One region of the Pseudomonas sp. NPDC099000 genome, then DNA from elsewhere that is predicted to be linked to it. Evidence: predicted binding sites of a transcription regulator. Region 1 holds the regulator's gene; each other region holds the start of a gene.

The links. Region 1 encodes FliA, which starts transcription of late flagellar genes. Its sites were predicted from a motif close to CTAAAGTTTNNNNNNNNNNNGCCGNTAA; they were not measured.
Region 2: the regulator FliA is predicted to act here: its motif matches at 3,372-3,399, upstream of flgM (flagellar biosynthesis anti-sigma factor FlgM).
Region 3: the regulator FliA is predicted to act here: its motif matches at 3,269-3,296, upstream of ACIQV9_RS09600 (methyl-accepting chemotaxis protein).

Annotation. Positions count from the first base shown of each region.
Region 1 covers NZ_JBIWAF010000003.1:418,164-425,062, reverse strand. The annotation lists gene ACIQV9_RS06585 (chemotaxis protein CheA) at 1-993, opposite strand, end outside; gene ACIQV9_RS06580 (protein phosphatase CheZ) at 1,047-1,835, opposite strand; gene ACIQV9_RS06575 (chemotaxis response regulator CheY) at 1,858-2,229, opposite strand; gene fliA (RNA polymerase sigma factor FliA) at 2,397-3,137, opposite strand; gene fleN (flagellar synthesis regulator FleN) at 3,134-3,964, opposite strand; gene flhF (flagellar biosynthesis protein FlhF) at 4,081-5,415, opposite strand; gene flhA (flagellar biosynthesis protein FlhA) at 5,427-6,899, opposite strand, start outside.
Region 2 covers NZ_JBIWAF010000025.1:75,863-82,761, forward strand. The annotation lists gene ACIQV9_RS23350 (glutamine synthetase family protein) at 1-152, shown strand, start outside; gene ACIQV9_RS23355 (MFS transporter) at 223-1,593, shown strand; gene ACIQV9_RS23360 (flagellar brake protein) at 1,658-2,401, opposite strand; gene ACIQV9_RS23365 (flagella synthesis protein FlgN) at 2,494-2,961, opposite strand; gene flgM (flagellar biosynthesis anti-sigma factor FlgM) at 3,010-3,336, opposite strand; gene flgA (flagellar basal body P-ring formation chaperone FlgA) at 3,501-4,262, opposite strand; gene ACIQV9_RS23380 (chemotaxis protein CheV) at 4,345-5,277, shown strand; gene cheR (protein-glutamate O-methyltransferase CheR) at 5,324-6,151, shown strand; gene flgB (flagellar basal body rod protein FlgB) at 6,553-6,899, shown strand, end outside.
Region 3 covers NZ_JBIWAF010000005.1:260,955-267,853, forward strand. The annotation lists gene ACIQV9_RS09595 (glycosyltransferase family 4 protein) at 1-1,039, opposite strand, end outside; gene ACIQV9_RS09600 (methyl-accepting chemotaxis protein) at 1,233-3,122, opposite strand; gene ACIQV9_RS09605 (helicase HerA-like domain-containing protein) at 3,311-4,798, shown strand; gene ACIQV9_RS09610 (DUF721 domain-containing protein) at 4,937-5,392, opposite strand; gene secA (preprotein translocase subunit SecA) at 5,700-6,899, shown strand, end outside.

The DNA.
Region 1 (6,899 bases):
CGGTGCTTCGGCTTTTGGCTCGGGTGCTTTGGCCGCAGGTTTCGCAGCCGGTGCTGGCGCCTTGGCGACAGGAGCAGAAACCACTGCGCCAGTGCCAACCTCGGTGAACTTGCCTTTGCCGTGCAATTCGTCGAGCAGCGATTCGAACTCGTGATCGGAGATCAGATCACCGCCGGCCGCTTTAGCGGTTGGCGCAGCCGGCGCAGGTACGGCAGCAATGGCCGATTCCAGCGCATCGACAGCAAAGTTGCCTTTGCCGTGCAGCTGATCGAGCAATGCTTCGAATTCGTCGTCGGTGATGTCGGAGCTGTCGCCTGCCGCTTTCGGGGCAGCCGGTGCAGCGGGCGCTGCCACTGCGTCGACAGCGAACTGGCCTTTGCCGTGCAGTTGATCGAGCAACGACTCGAACTCGGCATCGGTGATTTCGTCGCTGGCCGCCGAATCGGCAGCAGCCACTGGAGCAACGGCTGGCGCTTCGGCTTGAGCCTTGACGGCGTTCAGCGAATCCAGCAGTTGTTCGAATTCGTTATCGGTGATGTCACCCGATTCTTCAGCGGCGGGTGCTTCAACCACTTCAGCAACCGGTGCGGCTTCATCAGCCGTTTGCGGCTCGGCCAGACGGGCCAATGCCGCGAGCAATTCAGGCGTGGCAGCCGTAATCGGGCTGCGTTCGCGCACTTCGGTGAACATGCTGTTCACCGCATCCAGCGCTTCGAGAACCACGTCCATCAGTTCCGAGTCGACGCGACGCTCACCCTTGCGCAGGATGTCGAACACGTTCTCGGCGATGTGACAGCACTCCACCAGCTCGTTGAGCTGGAGGAAGCCGGCGCCCCCTTTTACAGTGTGAAAACCGCGAAAAATTGCATTGAGCAAGTCCGCATCATCCGGTCGGCTTTCCAGCTCGACCAGCTGTTCGGACAGTTGCTCTAGAATCTCGCCGGCCTCAACCAGGAAATCCTGAAGGATCTCTTCATCGGCGCCGAAGCTCATTAAGGGGGTGCTCCTGAGGTCTAAAAACCTAAAAAACCTAAAATGCTAAAACTCTAAAATCCTAGGCTGGATAACAAATCGTCCACATCGTCCTGACCGGACACAACGTCTTCTCTTTTATCGGCATGAATCTGCGGACCTTCACCCTGAGAGAGATGTTTTTGCGGATCTTTTTCAGCGAGCATCGCATCACGGTCATGTTCGATACCCGCAAAGCGGTCTACCTGGCTGGCCATGAGCACGAGCTTGAGCAGGTTGCTTTCAACTTCGGTGACCAATTGGGTCACGCGTTTGATCACCTGACCGGTGAGGTCCTGGTAATCCTGGGCCAGCAGAATGTCGTTGAGGTTGCTCGACACCGTGCGATTGTCTTCGCTGCTGCGTGTCAGGAAACCGTCGACGCGCCGAGCCAGTTCGCGGAACTCTTCAGCCCCGACTTCGCGACGCATGAACCGCCCCCAATCCGTGCTCAACGCCTGGGCTTCTTCGCTCAGGCTGTTGACCAGCGGCGTGGCGTTTTCCACCAGGTCCATGGTGCGGTTGGCGGCGGCCTCGGTCAGCTTGACCACATACCCCAGACGCTCGGTGGCGTCCGTGATCTGCGACACTTCCTCGGCTTGCGGCATGTTCGGGTCAATCTGGAAATTGACGATCGCGCTATGCAGCTCGCGAGTGAGCTTGCCCACTTCCTGATACAGGCCGCGGTCACGGGTCTGATTGAGCTCATGGATAAGTTGCACAGCGTCGCCGAACCTGCCTTTTTCAAGGCTTTCGACCAGTTCGACCGCGTGTTTTTTCAGGGTCGATTCAAAATCGCCCAGTGAAGATTCTTTATGCTCCATAGCTCCCCCGTGGCGCAGTGGATCAACCGATGCGTTCGAAAATCTTCTCGATTTTTTCTTTCAACGCCTGGGCCGTGAAGGGTTTGACCACATAGCCGTTAACACCGGCCTGGGCCGCTTCGATAATCTGCTCGCGCTTGGCTTCGGCAGTCACCATCAGCACCGGCAGGTGCTTGAGCTTTTCATCGGCGCGCACGTGACGTAGCAGATCGATACCGGTCATGCCAGGCATGTTCCAGTCCGTTACCAGAAAGTCGATGCTCCCGCTGTTGAGAACCGGAATGGCAGTAGTGCCATCGTCAGCCTCGACCGTGTTGGTGAACCCAAGGTCACGCAACAGGTTTTTTATGATCCGCCGCATCGTTGAGAAGTCATCAACGATGAGGATTTTCATGTTCTTGTCCAATTCGACCTCCAAGCAGTCTTAAACGCGCCCAGCACCTGGACGCGCCATTTCAATCAATCCGGCAATGCATTCGATGACTGTCTGGAGCACAACAGATCGCGACCGGTGCAGTTCAACACCCCACCGGCCTCGTTCGCAGTGTCCCCACACTGCCTTCAGCGCGCTCGCCACTCCCCCAAACGCCCCCGCAAACGGGCCGCGCACTGGCTATGTAACTGGCTGACCCGCGATTCGCTGACCCCCAGGACCTCACCGATTTCCTTGAGGTTCAGCTCTTCGTCGTAGTACAGCGCCAACACCAGTCGCTCACGCTCCGGCAAATTGGCAATCGCGTCCGCCAGCGCGGCCTGGAAGCGTTCATCTTCCAGATCGCGTGACGGCTCCAGATGTGCACTCGCGCCATCCTCGTGCAGCCCTTCGTGTTCGCCGTCCTGCAACAGATCGTCGAAACTGAATAACCGGCTGCCCAGGGTGTCGTTCAAAATCCCGTAATAATCGTCGAGACTCAATTGGAGTTCGGCCGCAACCTCATGATCTTTAGCGTCACGACCGGTTTTAGCTTCAATCGAGCGAATTGCGTCGCTGACCATGCGGGTATTGCGGTGAACCGAACGTGGCGCCCAGTCCCCCTTGCGTACTTCATCGAGCATCGCGCCGCGGATTCGAATGCCCGCGTACGTCTCGAAACTCGCGCCTTTACTGGCGTCATATTTGGTCGATACTTCAAGCAGGCCGATCATCCCGGCCTGGATCAGGTCTTCAACCTGAACACTGGCCGGCAGACGGGCCAGCAAGTGGTAAGCAATGCGTTTGACCAGTGGCGCGTAACGCTCGATCAGCTCGTACTGCGCGTCACGTGCCGACTTCTTGTAGAGGTTGTAGCCACTGGCTGTCATAGGACGGGTCCTGCGGTCTGTTGCACGAGGCGCTCGACGAAAAACTCCAGGTGCCCACGCGGGTTGGCAGGCAGCGGCCAGGTGTCGACCTTCTGCGCGATCGCCTTGAACGCCAGGGCGCACTTGGAACGCGGGAAGGCTTCGTAGACGGCGCGCTGCTTCTGCACGGCCTTGCGCACGCTTTCGTCGTAAGGCACCGCACCGACGTATTGTAAGGCGACGTCGAGGAAGCGGTCCGTGACCTTGGTCAACTTGGCGAACAGGTTGCGACCTTCCTGCGGGCTCTGGGCCATGTTGGCCAGGACGCGGAAGCGGTTCATGCCGTAATCGCGGTTCAGCAGTTTGATCAGCGCGTAGGCATCGGTAATCGAGGTCGGCTCGTCGCACACCACCAGCAAGACTTCTTGCGCTGCGCGAACGAAACTGACTACCGAGTCACCAATACCCGCAGCGGTGTCGATCACCAAGACGTCGAGGTTGTCGCCGATATCGCTGAAAGCCTGGATCAGGCCGGCGTGCTGGGCCGGGCTCAGATGAACCATGCTCTGTGTGCCGGACGCGGCCGGAACGATGCGAATACCGCCGGGGCCCTGCAACAGAACGTCGCGCAGCTCACAGCGGCCTTCGATCACGTCGGCCAGGGTACGTTTGGGTGTCAGCCCCAAGAGGACGTCGACGTTCGCCAGCCCCAGATCGGCGTCCAGCAGCATGACGCGCCGGCCGAGTTCAGCTAGAGCCAGGGACAAGTTCACTGACACGTTAGTCTTCCCGACGCCACCTTTGCCGCCGGTCACCGCGATCACCTGTACGGGATGCATGCTGCCCATGTTATTTCTTTACCTTGTCTTGCATAGACGGAGGCCACATTACTGGCTGCGCGCTCAATAACTGAACAATGCATGGCAGACCATCGATGTAGGTACAAAAACTGTTCATTAGTACCTCAGCCAACCTGCTTGGTCGGGCTGTGGTAAATATCAGCGAACATGTCAGCCATGGCTTCTTCGCTGGGTTCTTCTTGCATTTGCACGCTTACGGCGCGACTGACCAACTGATGACGACGCGGCAGATGCAAATCATCCGGAATACGCGGGCCATCGGTCAGGTAAGCCACCGGCAATTCATGACTGATCGCCAGGCTCAACACCTCGCCCAGACTTGCCGTTTCATCCAGTTTAGTCAGGATGCAGCCAGCGAGCCCACAACGCTTGTAACTGTGATAAGCGGCCGTTAGAACCTGTTTCTGGCTGGTGGTTGCCAAAACCAGATAATTTTTCGATTTGATGCCACGACCGGCCAGGCTTTCGAGCTGCATACGCAGAGCTGGATCGCTGGCCTGAAGGCCCGCGGTATCGATCAGCACCACGCGTTTGCGCAGCAAGGGATCCAGCGCCTGCACCAGCGATTGGCCCGGATCGACGTGGGTTACCGACACGTTGAGGATCCGGCCCAGGGTCTTCAATTGTTCCTGAGCACCGATACGGTAGCTGTCCATGCTCACCAGCGCGATGTTTTGCGCGCCGTATTTAAGCACATAGCGGGCCGCGAGCTTGGCCAGGGTGGTGGTCTTGCCCATGCCGGCCGGGCCGACCATGGCAATCACCCCGCCCTCTTCCAGCGGCTCGACTTCCGGCGTGGCAATCATCCGCGCCAGGTGCGCCAGCAACATGCGCCAGGCCTGACGGGGTTCGTCAATGTCGGTAATCATCGCCAGCAAGTCGCGGGACAACGGGCCGGACAGGCCGATGCGTTGCAGGCGACGCCAAAGGTTGGCCTGGGCTGGACGGCTGCCTTGCAGCTGATTCCAGGCCAGGGAACCGAGTTGTACTTCCATCAGTTCGCGCAGGCTGTTGAGCTCAAAACGCATCGAATCGAACGCCCGTGGATCAACACCGCCAGCGGCAGGTGCCGGGGCTGGTGCCGAGCGACGAGGTTCGGCATACGTCGGCTCGATCAGCGGCTCGGCGGCGGTCAACGGCAAGCCGGCGAACAACTGGCGATTGGTGGTCTTGTCGCCTTCGGTTTCGCCTTCGCCACGCAGGCTCAATTCGGCCTGGGCGGTGACGATCCGCGACTGAGTCTTGCGCAGCTCATCCTCGAGTTCCATGTTCGGAACACGCGGGGCCAGCGCCGACAATTTGTAATCCAGGGCAGCCGTCAGCTCGACACCACCGGCGATCCGGCGATTGCCAATAATGGCGGCATCAGCGCCCAGCTCATCACGAACCAGTTTCATGGCCTGACGCATATCGGCGGCGAAAAAACGCTTAACTTGCATAAACCACTACCTCAGCCGTTGGGCCCTACTGTCGCAACGATGGTCACTTGCTTGTTGTCAGGAATTTCCTGGTAAGCCAACACATGCAAACCCGGGACTGCCAGTCGGCCGAATCGCGAAAGCATCGCGCGAACCGGACCGGCTACCAGCAGAATCACCGGTTGACCTTGCATTTCCTGACGCTGCGCCGCATCGATCAACGAGCGTTGCAGTTTCTCAGCCATGCTTGGCTCCAGCAGAACGCCCTCTTCCGAGCCTTGTCCTGCCTTCTGAAGACTATTGAGCAATATCTGTTCCAACCTTGGCTCCAGGGTGATAACTGGTAGCTCGGAGTCAGTCCCTACAATGCTTTGGACGATGGCGCGGGACACGCCGACGCGCACCGCGGCCACCAAAGCGGCAGTATCTTGACTCTTGGCAGCATTGTTGGCGATGGCCTCGGCGATGCTGCGAATGTCCCGCACCGGCACCTGCTCGGCCAACAACGCTTGAAGCACTTTGAGCAGCTGCGACAGCGAGACCACGCCCGGCACCAGCTCTTCGGCCAGCTTCGGCGAGCTTTTGGCCAGCAATTGCATGAGTTGCTGGACTTCTTCGTGACCGATCAGTTCGCTGGAGTGCTTGTACAGAATCTGGTTCAAGTGCGTCGCCACGACCGTACTGGCGTCGACCACGGTGTAACCAAGCGATTGCGCCTGGGCACGCTGGCTGATTTCGATCCAGACCGCCTCAAGGCCAAAAGCCGGATCTTTGGCGGTTATGCCGTTCAGCGTGCCGTAGACCTGCCCCGGGTTGATCGCCAGTTCGCGATCCGGGTAAATCTCGGCTTCTGCCAGGATCACACCCATCAGGGTCAGGCGGTAAGCACTCGGCGCCAGGTCGAGGTTGTCACGAATGTGCACAGTCGGCATCAGGAAGCCCAGATCCTGGGACAGCTTCTTGCGCACGCCCTTGATCCGCGCCAGCAACTGACCGCCCTGGTTGCGATCCACCAGCGGAATCAGGCGATAGCCGACTTCCAGCCCGATCATGTCGATCGGCGTCACGTCGTCCCAGCCCAGCTCCTTGGTTTCCATGGCGCGAGCCGGCGACGGCAGCAGCTCCTGCTGACGCTTGACCTCTTGCAGGGCCTGAACCTTGACCACGTTCTGCTTCTTCCAGAACAGGTACGCGCCGCCAGCAGCCAGGGCCGCCATGCTGAGGAAGGAGAAGTGCGGCATGCCGGGCACCAGGCCCATTACCGCCATCAAACCTGCCGCCACGGCCAACGCTTTCGGCGAGGCGAACATCTGGCGATTGATCTGCTTGCCCATGTCTTCCGAACCGGAAGCACGGGTCACCATGATCGCCGCCGCTGTCGACAACAGCAGTGATGGCAATTGCGCCACCAAACCGTCACCGATGGTCAACAGCGCATAAACCCTGCCGGCATCGCCGAAGGTCATACCGTGCTGGAAGATACCGACCGCCATGCCGCCAATCAG
Region 2 (6,899 bases), on a different contig from region 1:
CTCTTGAGCGTCTGAAACGTAGCCAATTGGCGAAGGAACTGTTTGGCGAGGAGTTCATCGAAGGCTACGTCGCTTCGAAGACCATGGAGTTGACCAGCTTCTTTGATGAAATTACTCCCTGGGAGCGCCGTGTCCTGGCGGCCCAGGCCTGACGACCTGTCGTCTTCGGGCTATCTTTTCGGATAGCCCGATTCTCACTGCAAGGAGCCGCTCGGAACGCCGATGCGCCAAATCTGGAAACCTTTTCGAGCGCTTTATTTTGCCTCGCTGATGATGTTGATCGGCTCAGGCTTGCTGAGTACGTACCTGGGCTTGCGCCTGGCGGCGGATAACGTCGACAGCCTGTGGGTTGGTGCGTTGATGGCGGCCAACTATTTCGGCCTGGTGCTGGGCGGCAAGATCGGTCACCGACTGATCGCCCGGGTCGGGCACATTCGCGCCTATTCAGCCTGCGCCGGGATTGTCGGCGCGGCGGTGCTCGGCCATGGCCTGGTCGACTGGCTGCCGGCGTGGATATTCCTGCGGGTGATCGTTGGCCTCGGCATGATGTGCCAGTACATGGTCATCGAGAGCTGGCTCAATGAGCAGGCCGAAGCCTCGCAGCGCGGCACGGTGTTCAGCGGCTACATGATCGCTTCTTACCTGGGGCTAGTGCTGGGCCAACTGATTCTGGTCATGCACCCGGCCCTGGGTCTGGAACTGCTGATGCTGGTCGCCTTGTGCTTCGCGCTGTGCCTGGTGCCGGTGGCCCTGACCCGGCGGATTCACCCGGCACCACTGCATCCGGCGCCGATGGAGCCGCGGTTCTTCATCAAACGGGTGCCGCAGTCGTTGAGCACAGTGCTGGGGGCGGGGCTGATCATTGGCTCCTTCTACGGTCTGGCGCCGCTGTATGCCTCGCAGCAGGGGTTGTCCACGGAGCAGGTCGGTCTGTTCATGGGTAGCTGCATTTTTGCCGGGTTGGTGGTGCAGTGGCCATTGGGGTGGCTGTCCGACCGTTATGACCGGGCGTTGTTGATCCGCTGTTTTGCGGTAGTCCTGGCCCTGACCGCGTTGCCGCTGGCCATCATGCAGCAGGTGCCGCTGGAGGTTCTGTTTGTCGCCGGGTTCTTCTGTTCGCTGGTGATGTTCTGCCTGTATCCGCTGGCGGTGGCATTCTCCAATGACCACGTCGAAGGTGATCGTCGCGTGTCGCTGACCGCGATGTTGCTGGTGACTTACGGCGTTGGCGCCAGTATCGGGCCGTTGGTGGCCGGGGTCCTGATGAAGCTGTTTGGCAGCCACATGCTGTATGCCTTCTTCAGTTTCTTCGCCTTGGTGCTGGTGTGGCGAATTCGCCCGAAAGCGGTCACCAACCTGCACCAGGTCGAAGATGCGCCGCTGCATCACGTGGCCATGCCGGACAGCATGTCGAGTTCGCCGCTGGTGGCGTGCCTTGACCCACGGGTCGATGAGCAGGTGGTGCAGGATCAGATGCAAAACCCGATCAACCCGGAACCTGCGCCTGAACCCGAACCGGATCCCGAAACCGATCCACCACCAGATGACCCGGACGCGGGTCGCGAGCAAAGCTTTACCGAAGCCAGGCCTTAAACCGGCGCATAAAAAAACGGGCAGTCACCGCAAGGGACTGCCCGTTTTTTGTTGAAGCGCCGTATTACATGTCGTCTTTGTCGAAACGGCGTGCTTCACGCTGGAGCTGATAGACGAACCGTTCGACCTGGCGCTGCACCAGTCCGCTCATGTTGTGAAAGCGGATGCCGGCGAAGGTGGTGGAGATTCTTTCTTCGAAGTGCAGGTAACGCAGTTCTACCGGTGCGGTCATGTTGCCAAAGGGCAGATTGGCGACGAAGCGGTCGTAGACCTGACCCAATTGCAGCCGGGCGGTGATGTCACCTTCGAAGCGCAACTTGCAGCCCGTGGCAGAGATGTCCAGCAGCTTGCCTCTGATCGGGAACTTGAGCTTTTCACCGCCCAGTTCGACATCGACCAGTTGTGCCAGTTTCAATGCAGCCCGGAAGGCATTGCGGCGTTGGTGGTAGACCACTTCATCGGGGAGGGTGCCTCGGTAGCAGCGATCACCGGACTCATCGATGGTCAGCGGGCCGTTGCTTTCCCACGCAATGCGCACGCCGTCGTGGAAGCCTTCAACCCGAAATGGCTCGCCGGCCAGCAGATAGCGTTCGCCATCGCGCGGCACCATCTCGTCCAGGGCAATCCTGTTGCCGTCACGGTCGACGTCCACCAGATAGCTCTGGAAGCGCTGGCTGCGTTCGTGGAACGTGATGATCAGCGGGTCATGGCTTTCTTGCAGCTGCCGCAGGTTACCGGCGATCTCCATCGGCGTGGATAGCACCTTGGGTGGCTGCGGAGCATCTTCCGCGTTTAAGGCATTGAACACGGTTCATCATTCTCCAGACAAAATTTGACTGCGACTTGCTAGCATACTGCCAGCATGTGACGCGTCTTGATAGAGCGTGCTCATTAACAGGCTCAAGCCTGACTAAGCGGGCGCGGCTTCGCTAGCATGGAGGTTGATCCGCGGGCATCGTAAAGCGCTGGTGGTTCGCCGCCGGTGAGGATTTTCAGCTGATTGGCCGTGGCGGCCTGCTGGACCAGGATCGACTGGCCATTATTGACGTTGGCCGCCTGGCATTGAGCCAGCAGATCGGTCAGTTTCTCGCTCTGTTCCAGCAATTGATCGCCAATGCTCGACTGGCTGGCAAGTTGCTCCAGGCCACTGCGATCGGTCGGCAGGTTCAGGCTGGCGAGGATTTCGCTGCGTTTGCGGCCATGCTGTTCAAGCAGAATGATCATTGCCTGTTTCTTCGCCAGAATATCTTCGAGCAGCGGCATATCGCGACCGTGCAAGGCGAGGGACTCGGTTTGCAGTAACTCCAGCAGGTATTGCGCTGGAGCAAAGTCGTCGGTGATCAGTTGCAGTAAATTAGTGTCGTGCATGGCTGGCCTTGGGGTTTAAGCGTCCAAAAGCCTGGCGCAGGCCGTGGCCTAGCGCTGGGCTTCGAAGTTGAGCAGTTTGCTGGCTACACGGTTGCTGTCGACTTTATAGCTGCCATCGGCAATCGCTGCTTTCAACTCGGCCACGCGGGCGTTGTCGACGGCAGGCTGATCGCGCAGCTTGTCAGTGACCTTCTGCAACTGTTGAGCCTCATTGCTGAGGTGTACCGATTCCCCGCTTTTGGCGGTACTGGCCTGTTCGGCCGGGGTATTCAGCGGCGCGGATTTGCCGGTTTCGGCGGTTTCCTTCGCGGTGCTGGTACGCGTACTACCGGTAAGTGACGAGGAGCTGTTCAAACGGCTGAAATCGATGACCATGATAAAAACCTCTGGGTATTTGGACGCTTGCCATGTTTTCGGCTATCCCTGCGAAAACTTTAGGCCCATTTATCAATGAGCTTGCATGCGCCAGCGCTTGTCCTGCCTGCGGCACAGTTTAGGGAACAGCCGGGCGGCGCGCCATCTTTCACCCACAGATCGTTCTACATGGCCACTTCCACCTGGCCCGGCGCCATGACTTGCGCCTTGATGACCCGCTGGGAGTTAAGGTTTTTCACTCGAATCTGTTCACGCAGGCCGCCGTTGGACAGGGCTTCGCCCGGCATACGCACACTGAGCGTACCACTGCGGGCGGTAATCACCACTTGATCGCCCTTGCTGATGACTTCCGCCTGTTCGAGATGGACCAGCGTCAGTACCTGATTGGCGACCGTTGGTCGGGTAAGTTTCTGCCCGACAGCCTGTTCCAGGGAGGTGAAATAACCCTGGTTGATCAGGCTGATGTCCCGCTCGCGCAACATGACGTCGCCGGGCTCGATGACCCCCGCGCGTTTGAGCGGCCGGGTGGTCGTGACAACGTCCCGAAACAGGCGGACTTGAGCGGGTACGAAGACTGTCCAGGGGGATGTGCTGTCGCAGCGGACCTTGACCGTGACTCGCCCGATCGGGGTCGCCGGGCTCTCCAGGGTGGCTGTCAATTCCTTGTCGCACATGGGCATGCGCAGTCGCGGATCGAGCTGGTTGACCTCGATTTCGTAGCGGCCTTCCGTTTGACTGGTGGCCAAATAGTCTTCTACGGTGAATTCAAGAAAGCCCTGAGTGACGCCGATAAGCATGTCAGGCAAGGTAACCGCGTCAGCAAGGGCAGGGCTGCCAGCGTTGAACAGGCAAACGGCCGACATCGCGCAAAGCAATTTGCGGAAGGTTGATGTCAGGCGTCGGAAAAATGTCGGTTCTGTGTTCATAAGAGTTAAAAAGCAAGCGCCGTGCCGTTTAGCAATGAATGAGCGTCGCAACACACTTAAGCGTTGGTGTAGGAGTCTGTGCATGGCTGGTGTAATGGATGCAGTAAACCAGCGCACGCAACTGGTTGGGCAGAATCGCCTTGAGCTGTTGTTGTTCCGTCTTGACGGCCAGCAGCTGTATGGGATCAACGTGTTCAAGGTTCGGGAAGTGCTGCAATGCCCCAAACTGACCCTGATGCCCAAGTCCAGTCCTGTCGTGTGCGGTGTGGCAAATATCCGGGGGGCGACCATTCCGATTCTTGATCTGGCAATGGCGACCGGCTCCGGCGCACTTAAAGATCAAAGCAACCCGTTCGTGATCATCACGGAGTACAACACCAAGACCCAGGGTTTCCTGGTGCGATCGGTGGAGCGCATCGTCAACATGAACTGGGAGGAGATTCATCCGCCACCCAAGGGCACGGGACGCGATCATTACCTGACGGCTGTGACTCGGGTCGACAATCAGTTAGTCGAAATCATCGACGTCGAGAAAGTGCTGGCGGAAGTGGCGCCGACACCGGAAGCGATTTCGGTCGGCGTGGTGGATGTCGAAACCCAGCACAAGGCGCTGTCGTTGCGGGTATTGACGGTCGATGACTCGTCGGTGGCGCGCAAGCAGGTGACCCGTTGCCTGCAGACGGTCGGCGTCGAAGTGGTGGCGTTGAACGACGGCAGGCAAGCGCTGGATTACTTGCGCAAGCTGGTCGATGAGGGCAAGAAGCCGGAAGAAGAGTTCCTGATGATGATTTCCGACATCGAGATGCCGGAAATGGACGGATACACCCTGACGGCCGAGATCCGCAACGACCCGCGCATGCAAAAGCTTCATATCATCCTGCATACTTCGTTGTCGGGTGTATTCAATCAGGCAATGGTCAAGAAAGTCGGCGCGGATGACTTCCTTGCCAAATTCCGTCCTGATGACCTGGCATCCCGGGTAGTCGACCGGATCAAAGCAGCAGACATCAGCTAGGGGCCTTCTGCCCCTGGTGGTTAACACGATTTAAGAGGCGGCATCTTTGTCTACGGGTAATTTGGATTTCGAACAGTTCCGGGTGTTCCTGGAAAAAGCCTGTGGCATTTTGCTCGGTGAAAACAAGCAGTACCTGGTCTCGAGCCGTCTCAACAAACTGATGGAGCAGCAAGGCATCAAGTCCCTGGGTGAGCTGGTTCAGCGCATCCAGACCCAGCCGCGCAGCGGTTTGCGCGAGATGGTGGTGGATGCCATGACCACTAACGAAACCCTGTGGTTTCGTGACACCTATCCGTTTGAAGTCTTGAAGAACAAGGTATTGCCCGAAGCGATCAAGGCGGCCCCCGGCCAGCGCCTGCGGATCTGGTCGGCGGCGTGCTCGTCGGGTCAGGAACCGTATTCGCTGTCGATGTCGATCGATGAGTTCGAGCGCGTCAACATGGGCCAGTTGAAGATGGGCGCGCAAATTGTCGCGACCGACTTGTCCGGCACCATGCTGACCAACTGCAAGACCGGCGAGTACGACAGCCTGGCCATCGGCCGTGGTCTGTCGCCCGAGCGCCTTCAGCGTTACTTCGACCCCAAGGGGCCTGGACGCTGGGCCATCAAGGCGCCGATCAAGAGCCGCGTGGAGTTTCGCTCGTTCAACCTGCTGGACAGCTACGCGGCCCTGGGCAAGTTCGACATCGTGTTCTGCCGCAACGTGCTTATCTACTTCTCCGCCGAGGTGAAGAAAGACATCCTGTTGCGCATTCACAGCACGCTCAAGCCGGGCGGTTATCTGTTCCTCGGCGCCTCCGAAGCGCTGAACGGATTGCCGGATCATTACCAGATGGTCCAGTGCAGCCCGGGGATCATCTACCAGGCGAAGTGATTCGTTGGCCGCATCAAAAAACGGGAGCCCCAGCGGCTCCCGTTTTTTTTTGCCTGCCAACATCTCACCAACACCACATACCCCTGTGGGAGCGGGCCCTGTGGCGAGGGGGCTTGCCCCCGTTGGGTCGCGAAGCGGCCCCGGCATTTCAAAGTTAAATCGCATTTACGACTGCTTCGCAGCCGAACGGGAGCAAGCCCCCTCGCCACAGGGGATGGTGGTGATCTTTGGAGGGTGATAAGCGGCAGAAAAGCGGCAGGCGGCGGAAATCGGTTGCCGCTTTTCTGGCATTGCCGCCTTGCCACCGCCCGCAAAGCCCCGGTTTCCGGGCTTTTTTGAATTGGCACGCCACTTGCTATGTCTCTGTTACGAAAAATCAGGTCACCCGAAGGTTTCCCGACATGAGCATCAGCTTCGATAAAGCGCTCGGTATCCACGAACAAGCCCTGGGCTTCCGCGCTCAGCGTGCCGAAGTCCTGGCCAACAACATCGCCAACGCCGACACCCCGAACTACAAGGCTCGGGACCTGGAGTTCTCCAAAGTGCTGGCCGCACAGAACGAGAAAACCAAGGGTGGCACGTTTGCCTTGAACATGACCAACAACCGCCATATCGAGGCCGAAGGCCTGGGCAATGGCGACGAGTCGCTGATGTATCGCACGCCGATGCAGCCGTCGATCGACCAGAACACCGTGGACGCCCAACTGGAACAGTCGAACTACGCGGAAAACGCCGTCGGCTTCCAGGC
Region 3 (6,899 bases), on a different contig from region 1:
CGTAATGCTGTTCAACATGGCTGCGGGCGCGTTTGCCCAGGGCGGCGCTGCCCTGACTGAACAACTCACGAACAGCGTTGGCCATAGCCAGGGGATTGTTCGGCGCGCAGAGCAAACCGCATTGATCGGTGACGATTTCCTCGAAGGCCCCGGCTGCCACCGCCACGACCGGAATGCCGCTGGCCATGGCTTCGAGGATCACCAGGCCGAAGGTTTCCTGATCGCCGGCATGCAGCAGTGCGTCGGCGCTGGCCATTAACCGCGCAACTTGCGTGGCCGGGCAGAACTCATCAACGACGGTCACATTGTCCGGCACCGCGGCGGGCATCGACGAGCCGACTAGAAGCAAGTGATAACGAGGCCCCAGGCGTTTCATGCAACTGAGCAGGACCGGCAGGTTCTTTTCCTTGGAACCCCGGCCGGCGAAGATCAGCAGATGGGTGTTTTCATCGATGCCCAGTTCGGCCCGCAGGCCGCTGTCCCTTGCTTCGGGATTGAACGTTTGAAGGTCGACGCCCAACGGCTGCACAAACACATTCTTCACGCCAAGACCGATCAATTTGTCGGCCATGACCTGACTCGGCGCCAGCACCCGGTCGAAGTTGCCATATAGCTTGCTCACATAGGCCTCGACATTCGGGGTCACCCAATTGCCCATACGGTTGCTGACCAGCAGTGGCAGGTCCGAGTGGTAAAACCCGATCACCGGCACATCCAATTGCCGGCGCGCGTCCAGAGCGGCCCAGGCGGTGAGGTAAGGGTCGCCGACTTCGATCAGATCGGGCTGTAAGTCTTGCAGGACATTTCGCCATGGCGCCAGGCGGAGGGGAAAACGATAACCCTTGCCGAAGGGCAGGGCTGGGGCAGGAACTGTATAGACGCCATCCTGTTCACTCAGGTGTGCCCCCGGAATCAGCAAACTGTGGCGAATGCCTGGCTTGATGCCCAGGCGACGGTGCTTGGCATCCAGATACGTGCGCACGCCACCGCTGGCCGGGGCGTAGAACATGGTTATGTCCGCGATATGCACAGTGAGCATCCCTCCAGTCCGTTGTTCTCCCTTGGTTGACCTTAATGAAGGATAGATGTTCGGTTGGGGTTTTGTGGCGGGGGGATCCGGCGAGGTTTTTGCGGTGTGTTACAGACCGCCTTCGCGGGCAAGCCTCGCTCCTACAAGGATTCGTGTGAACCTGTAGGAGCGAGGCTTGCCCGCGAAGAGGCCGGTTCAGACACTAAATACGGAAACTACCTACCAATTGCTTAAGGCGAGCCGCCTGCTGCTCCAGATCCGAACACGCCCGCAACGTCGACTGCAAGTTCTCCACGCCTTCCTGGTTCAGCGTATTGATCTCGGTAATGTCGACATTGATCGACTCCACCACCGCCGTCTGTTCCTCGGTCGCCGTCGCCACCGACTGGTTCATCCCGTCAATCTCACCGATACGCAACGTCACGCTGTTCAAGCGCTCGCCCGCGAGGTTGGCGATTTCGACGCTGTCCTGGCTGTGGCGCTGGCTGTCGCTCATGGTGCTGACGGATTCACGGGCGCCGACTTGCAGCTCCTCGATCATGGTCTGCACCTGTTGCGCCGATTCTTGAGTGCGATGCGCCAGGTTGCGAACCTCGTCAGCCACCACGGCAAAACCACGTCCAGCTTCACCGGCACGTGCCGCTTCGATGGCCGCGTTCAGCGCCAGCAGGTTGGTTTGCTGGGAGATGCTGGTGATCACTTCAAGAATCTGCCCGATGTTCACGGTTTTGCTGTTCAGCGATTCGATGTTGGTGCTCGAGGCGCTGAGCATGCTCGACAGCTGATTCATCGCGACAATGCTGCGATCCACCACTTGCTGACCATCTTCGGCCAGGCTGCGGGCATCGCTGGCCTGACTGGATGCTTGCGCTGCGTTACGGGCGATTTCCTGAGCAGCGGCACCGAGCTGGTTGATCGCCGCGGCCACGCTGCTGGTGCGCGAAGCCTGTTGGTCGGAGTTGAACATCGACGAATTCGACGCGGCGACCACACGCAAGGCAACCTCGTTGACCTGGCCGGTGGCCGAGGACACTTCACGGATCGAACCGTGAATCCGTTCCACAAAACGGTTGAACGCGGTGCCGAGGACGCCGAATTCGTCGTTGTTGACGATGGTCAGACGTTTGGTGAGGTCGCCTTCACCGTCGGCGATGTCTTCCATGGCGCGGGTCATGACGTGCAGCGGCTGGATCAGGATGCGGATCAACATGCCCAGCAGGGCGATGATGATCGCTACGGCGATGATGGTCGCGACGACCGCCGAGGCGCGGAATTCGCTGAGCATCGAGAAGGCTTTGTCTTTATCGACCGACAGGCCGATGTACCAGTTGACCGATGGCAGGCCTTTGATCGCGGTGAAGGTGACGATGCGGGTTTTGCCGTCCACCTCCACTTCACTGAAGTCGCTGCTGATGCGTGGGGTGCTTTTCGGGAACGCCTCGCTCAGGGACTTCATCACCAGGGCTTTGTCCGGGTGCACCAGGATCTTGCCGTCGGCGCTGACCAGAAACGCGTAACCCATGCCGCCGAAGTCGCGGGCGCTGAGGGTGTCGATCAGGGTTTGCAGGCTCAGGTCGCCGCCTACCACGCCGACGCTTTGCCCGGCCTTTTTCGAGGCGGTGGCGATCGAGATGATGGTTTGGCCGGTCGCCGCGTCGATGTAGGGTTCGGTCAGGGTGGCGGTGCTGCTGCTTTCGGCGCCTTTGTACCAAGGGCGAACCCGTGGGTCGAAGCCATCGGGCATCTTCGCATCCGGGCGGATGGTGAAGTGGCCGGTGGCATCGCCCAGGTAGGACGCCATGAAGGTCGACGTCAGGGCTTTCTGCTCAAGCAGACTGGCGACGTTGGACTGTTCAGGATTGACGGCTATGTTTTGAGCGAGGTTGTCGATCAGCAGGATTCGGCCGGCCAGCCAGGTCTGGATGCTGTTGGCAGTGACGTCTCCCATCTCATTGAGGTAACTGTCCAGGTCTTCGCGAATGGCGTTGCGCTGCAGGTAGTCGTTGTACAGTGTGAACGAGGCGAAGGCGGCAATGACGATGAGGGCGGCGGCAAGCAAAATTTTATGGCTGAAGCGCAGGTTTTTGTTCATGGCTTGGGGGTCCGCTAAGGTCTTAATGTCCTGAGCGTGCTTTTATAAAGGCACGCAAAATGGGCAATGTTGAAAAAAAGCTGATATTTCCATCCTTTCCTTAGGGAATTACCGACGCTATTTTCGGATTGGTCTCACAACAATTTGTATCGGCCGTGCAGGATCAAAGATTAACCATGGGTGACAAAATGCCTGACTCATTGCAACTCGTTATCGGCGCCGACCTTGCCGGCCAGCCTATCGCCCAGGCCATGCGCCTGGCGAACCGTCACGGTCTGGTCGCGGGCGCTACCGGGACCGGTAAAACCGTCACGTTGCAGCGTCTGGCCGAAGCCTTCAGCGATGCTGGCGTGGCGGTGTTTGCGGCAGACATCAAGGGCGACCTGTGTGGCCTTGGCGCCGCCGGCAACCCGCAGGGCAAGGTCGCCGAGCGGATCGCCGGGATGCCGTGGCTCAACCACAAGCCTGCGGCTTATCCGGTCACCCTGTGGGACATTCACGGTCAGTCCGGTCATCCATTGCGCACCACCTTGAGCGAAATGGGGCCGTTGCTGATAGGCAGCCTGCTGGAGTTGACCGACAGTCAGCAGTCGGCGCTCTATGCCGCGTTCAAGGTGGCGGACCGCGAAGGGCTGTTGCTGCTTGACCTCAAGGATCTGAAGGCGCTGCTCAATCACCTGCGTGACAACCCTGAATTGTTGGGGGACGACGCGGCGTTGATGACCACCGGTTCCAGTCAGGCGCTGTTGCGGCGTCTGGCGACCCTGGAACAACAAGGCGCCGAAGCGCTGTTCGGTGAGCCGGCGCTGCAACTCGAAGACATTCTGCAACCAACGGCTGACGGCCGTGGGCGCATCCATTTGCTGGATGCCAGTCGTCTGGTCCACGAAGCGCCGAAGGTGTATGCGACGTTCCTGCTGTGGTTGCTGGCCGAGTTGTTCGAGCAACTGCCGGAGCGGGGCGATTCGGACAAACCGCTGCTGGCGCTGTTTTTCGACGAAGCGCATTTATTGTTCGCTGGCACGCCCAAGGCTTTGCAGGATCGCCTGGAGCAGGTGGTGCGGCTGATTCGCTCGAAAGGCGTGGGCGTGTATTTCGTCACGCAATCGCCGGGCGACTTGCCGGATGACGTGCTGGCGCAGCTCGGCCTGCGTATCCAGCACGGTTTGCGCGCCTTCACCGCCAAGGAGCAGAAGTCCCTGCGCGCGGTGGCGGAAGGCTTCCGGCCGAACCCGGCGTTCGATGCTTTGTCGGTGTTGACCGAACTGGGGATCGGCGAGGCGCTGGTCGGCACCTTGCAAGACAAGGGCACGCCGGAGATGGTCCAGCGTGTGCTGGTTGCACCGCCGCAATCGCGGATCGGGCCGTTGACCGAAACCGAGCGCACGATGCTGATCGCCGGGTCGCCGTTCAAGGGGCGTTATGACAAGCCGGTTGATCGGGAATCGGCGTATGAAATATTGATGGGGCGCAAAGGGTTGGGGCCTGAGGCTGAGGCCGCTCCCGGCAAACCGGCCGCCGAAGAGCCAAGCTTTACCGACAAGGCCGGAGAGTTCCTCGGCACGGCGGCGGGGCAGGCGCTGAAATCGGCGATGCGACAGGCGGCCAATCAATTGGGACGGCAGCTGGTACGCGGACTGATGGGCTCACTGCTCGGCGGCAGCAAACGCCGCTAGTGAGTGGGCACAATTGATAGTTCCCACGCTCTGCGTGGGAATGCAGCTCGGGACGCTCCGCGTCCCAAAGCGTGACGCAGAGCGTCACAAGAGGCGTTCCCACGCAGAGCGTGGGAACGATCGGTACAGGGTTCTATGTCATTCCTTGGGTTTGGCGTGCGCCGCAAGGCGTTCCAGCGCCGCTCGCAGATTCGGATCGCTGATGCCATCGGCCGTGGCCTGAATGGTCGCGCCCGCATCGGTCGACAAACTGATGGTATGCCCCGCCGCCCCTTGCTGAACGGTGGGGGGCTGCACTTTGAACAGAATCCGCGTCAGGCTGGCGAATTCGTCGAACATCTGTAACTGGCGTTGCAGACGCTTTTGCTGGTAACGCAGGCGGGTGGCCCAATGACCGTCAGTCACGATCAGCAATAAACTGCCTTCGCGCCACGAGGCCACATGGCAATGCTCGCGGGCAGCAGGCTGCAACTGGCTTTCGAGCAGACGTTGTAAATGACCCAGGCGTTGAGCATGGCCAAAGATGGCTTTCAGCGGTTTGGCTTCGCGAAGCAGAACGGCGGGTGCTCTGGCCGTGAGAGGGCGAAATGCCATGATCAGACACCTGAAGTAACAGAGCCGCCATGGTAGCAGAAAGCACCACATGCACCCGACCCATTGCTTTGCGAGCGCTTTACCCATTAAATCAACAAGTAACTTCTGCCGCGAATGGCTTGAAGTTCAGTAAAAAGCCCTTATTTTAAGTGAGCCCCGTTACAGCGCAGTGCATGCATCGTGGAATAACGCCACTTTCCTCACCATCGTTTCCGGGTAGAATGCTCGTTCGCATGCGGCCATGAGGGCTGCACGGGCGACTCACGGGGCCGCCCTCCATCCCTTTAGTGTGGAAGATCCTGCCGATATGTTTGCGCCTTTGTTAAAGAAACTTTTTGGAAGCAAGAACGAGCGTGAAGTCAAACGCATGCTCAAGACGGTGCAACTCGTCAATGCCTTCGAAGAGCAAATGGTGGCCCTTTCGGACGATCAATTGCGTGCCAAGACAGACGAGTTCAAGGCCCGCATCGCCAAAGGGGAAACCCTCGACAAGCTGCTGCCAGAAGCCTTTGCGGTCGCCCGCGAAGCCGGTAAGCGCGTCATGGGTATGCGCCACTTCGATGTCCAGCTGATCGGCGGCATGACCTTGCATGAAGGCATGATCGCGGAAATGCGTACCGGTGAAGGCAAGACCCTGGTGGCAACACTGGGCGTTTACCTCAACGCACTGTCCGGCAAGGGCGTGCACGTTGTGACGGTGAACGACTACCTGGCCCGTCGTGACGCCAACTGGATGCGTCCACTCTACGAATTCCTCGGAATGTCGGTCGGTGTTGTCACGCCGTTCCAGCCGCCGGAAGAGAAACGTCTGGCCTATGCCGCCGACATTACCTACGGCACCAACAACGAATTCGGTTTCGACTACCTGCGCGACAACATGGCGTTCAGCCTGGAAGAAAAATTCCAGCGCGAACTCAATTTTGCCGTGATCGACGAAGTCGACTCCATCCTCATCGACGAAGCCCGTACCCCGCTGATCATTTCCGGTCAGGCCGAGGACAGCTCCAAGCTGTACATCGAGATCAACAAACTGATCCCGCAGCTGGAGTTGCATGTCGAAGAAGTGGAAGGCGAAGTCACCAAGGCTGGCCATTACACCGTTGACGAGAAGACCCGTCAGGTCGAGCTCAACGAAGCCGGTCACCAGTTCATCGAAGACATGCTCACCCGCGTCGGCCTGCTGGCTGAAGGCGAGAGCCTGTATTCGGCGCACAACCTGGGCTTGCTGACCCACGTTTATGCCGGTCTGCGCGCTCATAAACTGTTCAATCGCAACATCGAATACATCGTGCAGGATGGCCAGGTCGTCCTGGTCGACGAACACACCGGTCGTACCATGCCCGGTCGTCGCCTGTCCGAAGGCCTGCACCAGGCCATCGAAGCCAAGGAAAACCTGAACATCCAGGCCGAAAGCCAGACCCTGGCCTCGACCACGTTCCAGAACTACTTCCGCCTGTACAACAAGCTGTCCGGCATGACCGGTACCGCGGACACCGAAGCGTTCGAA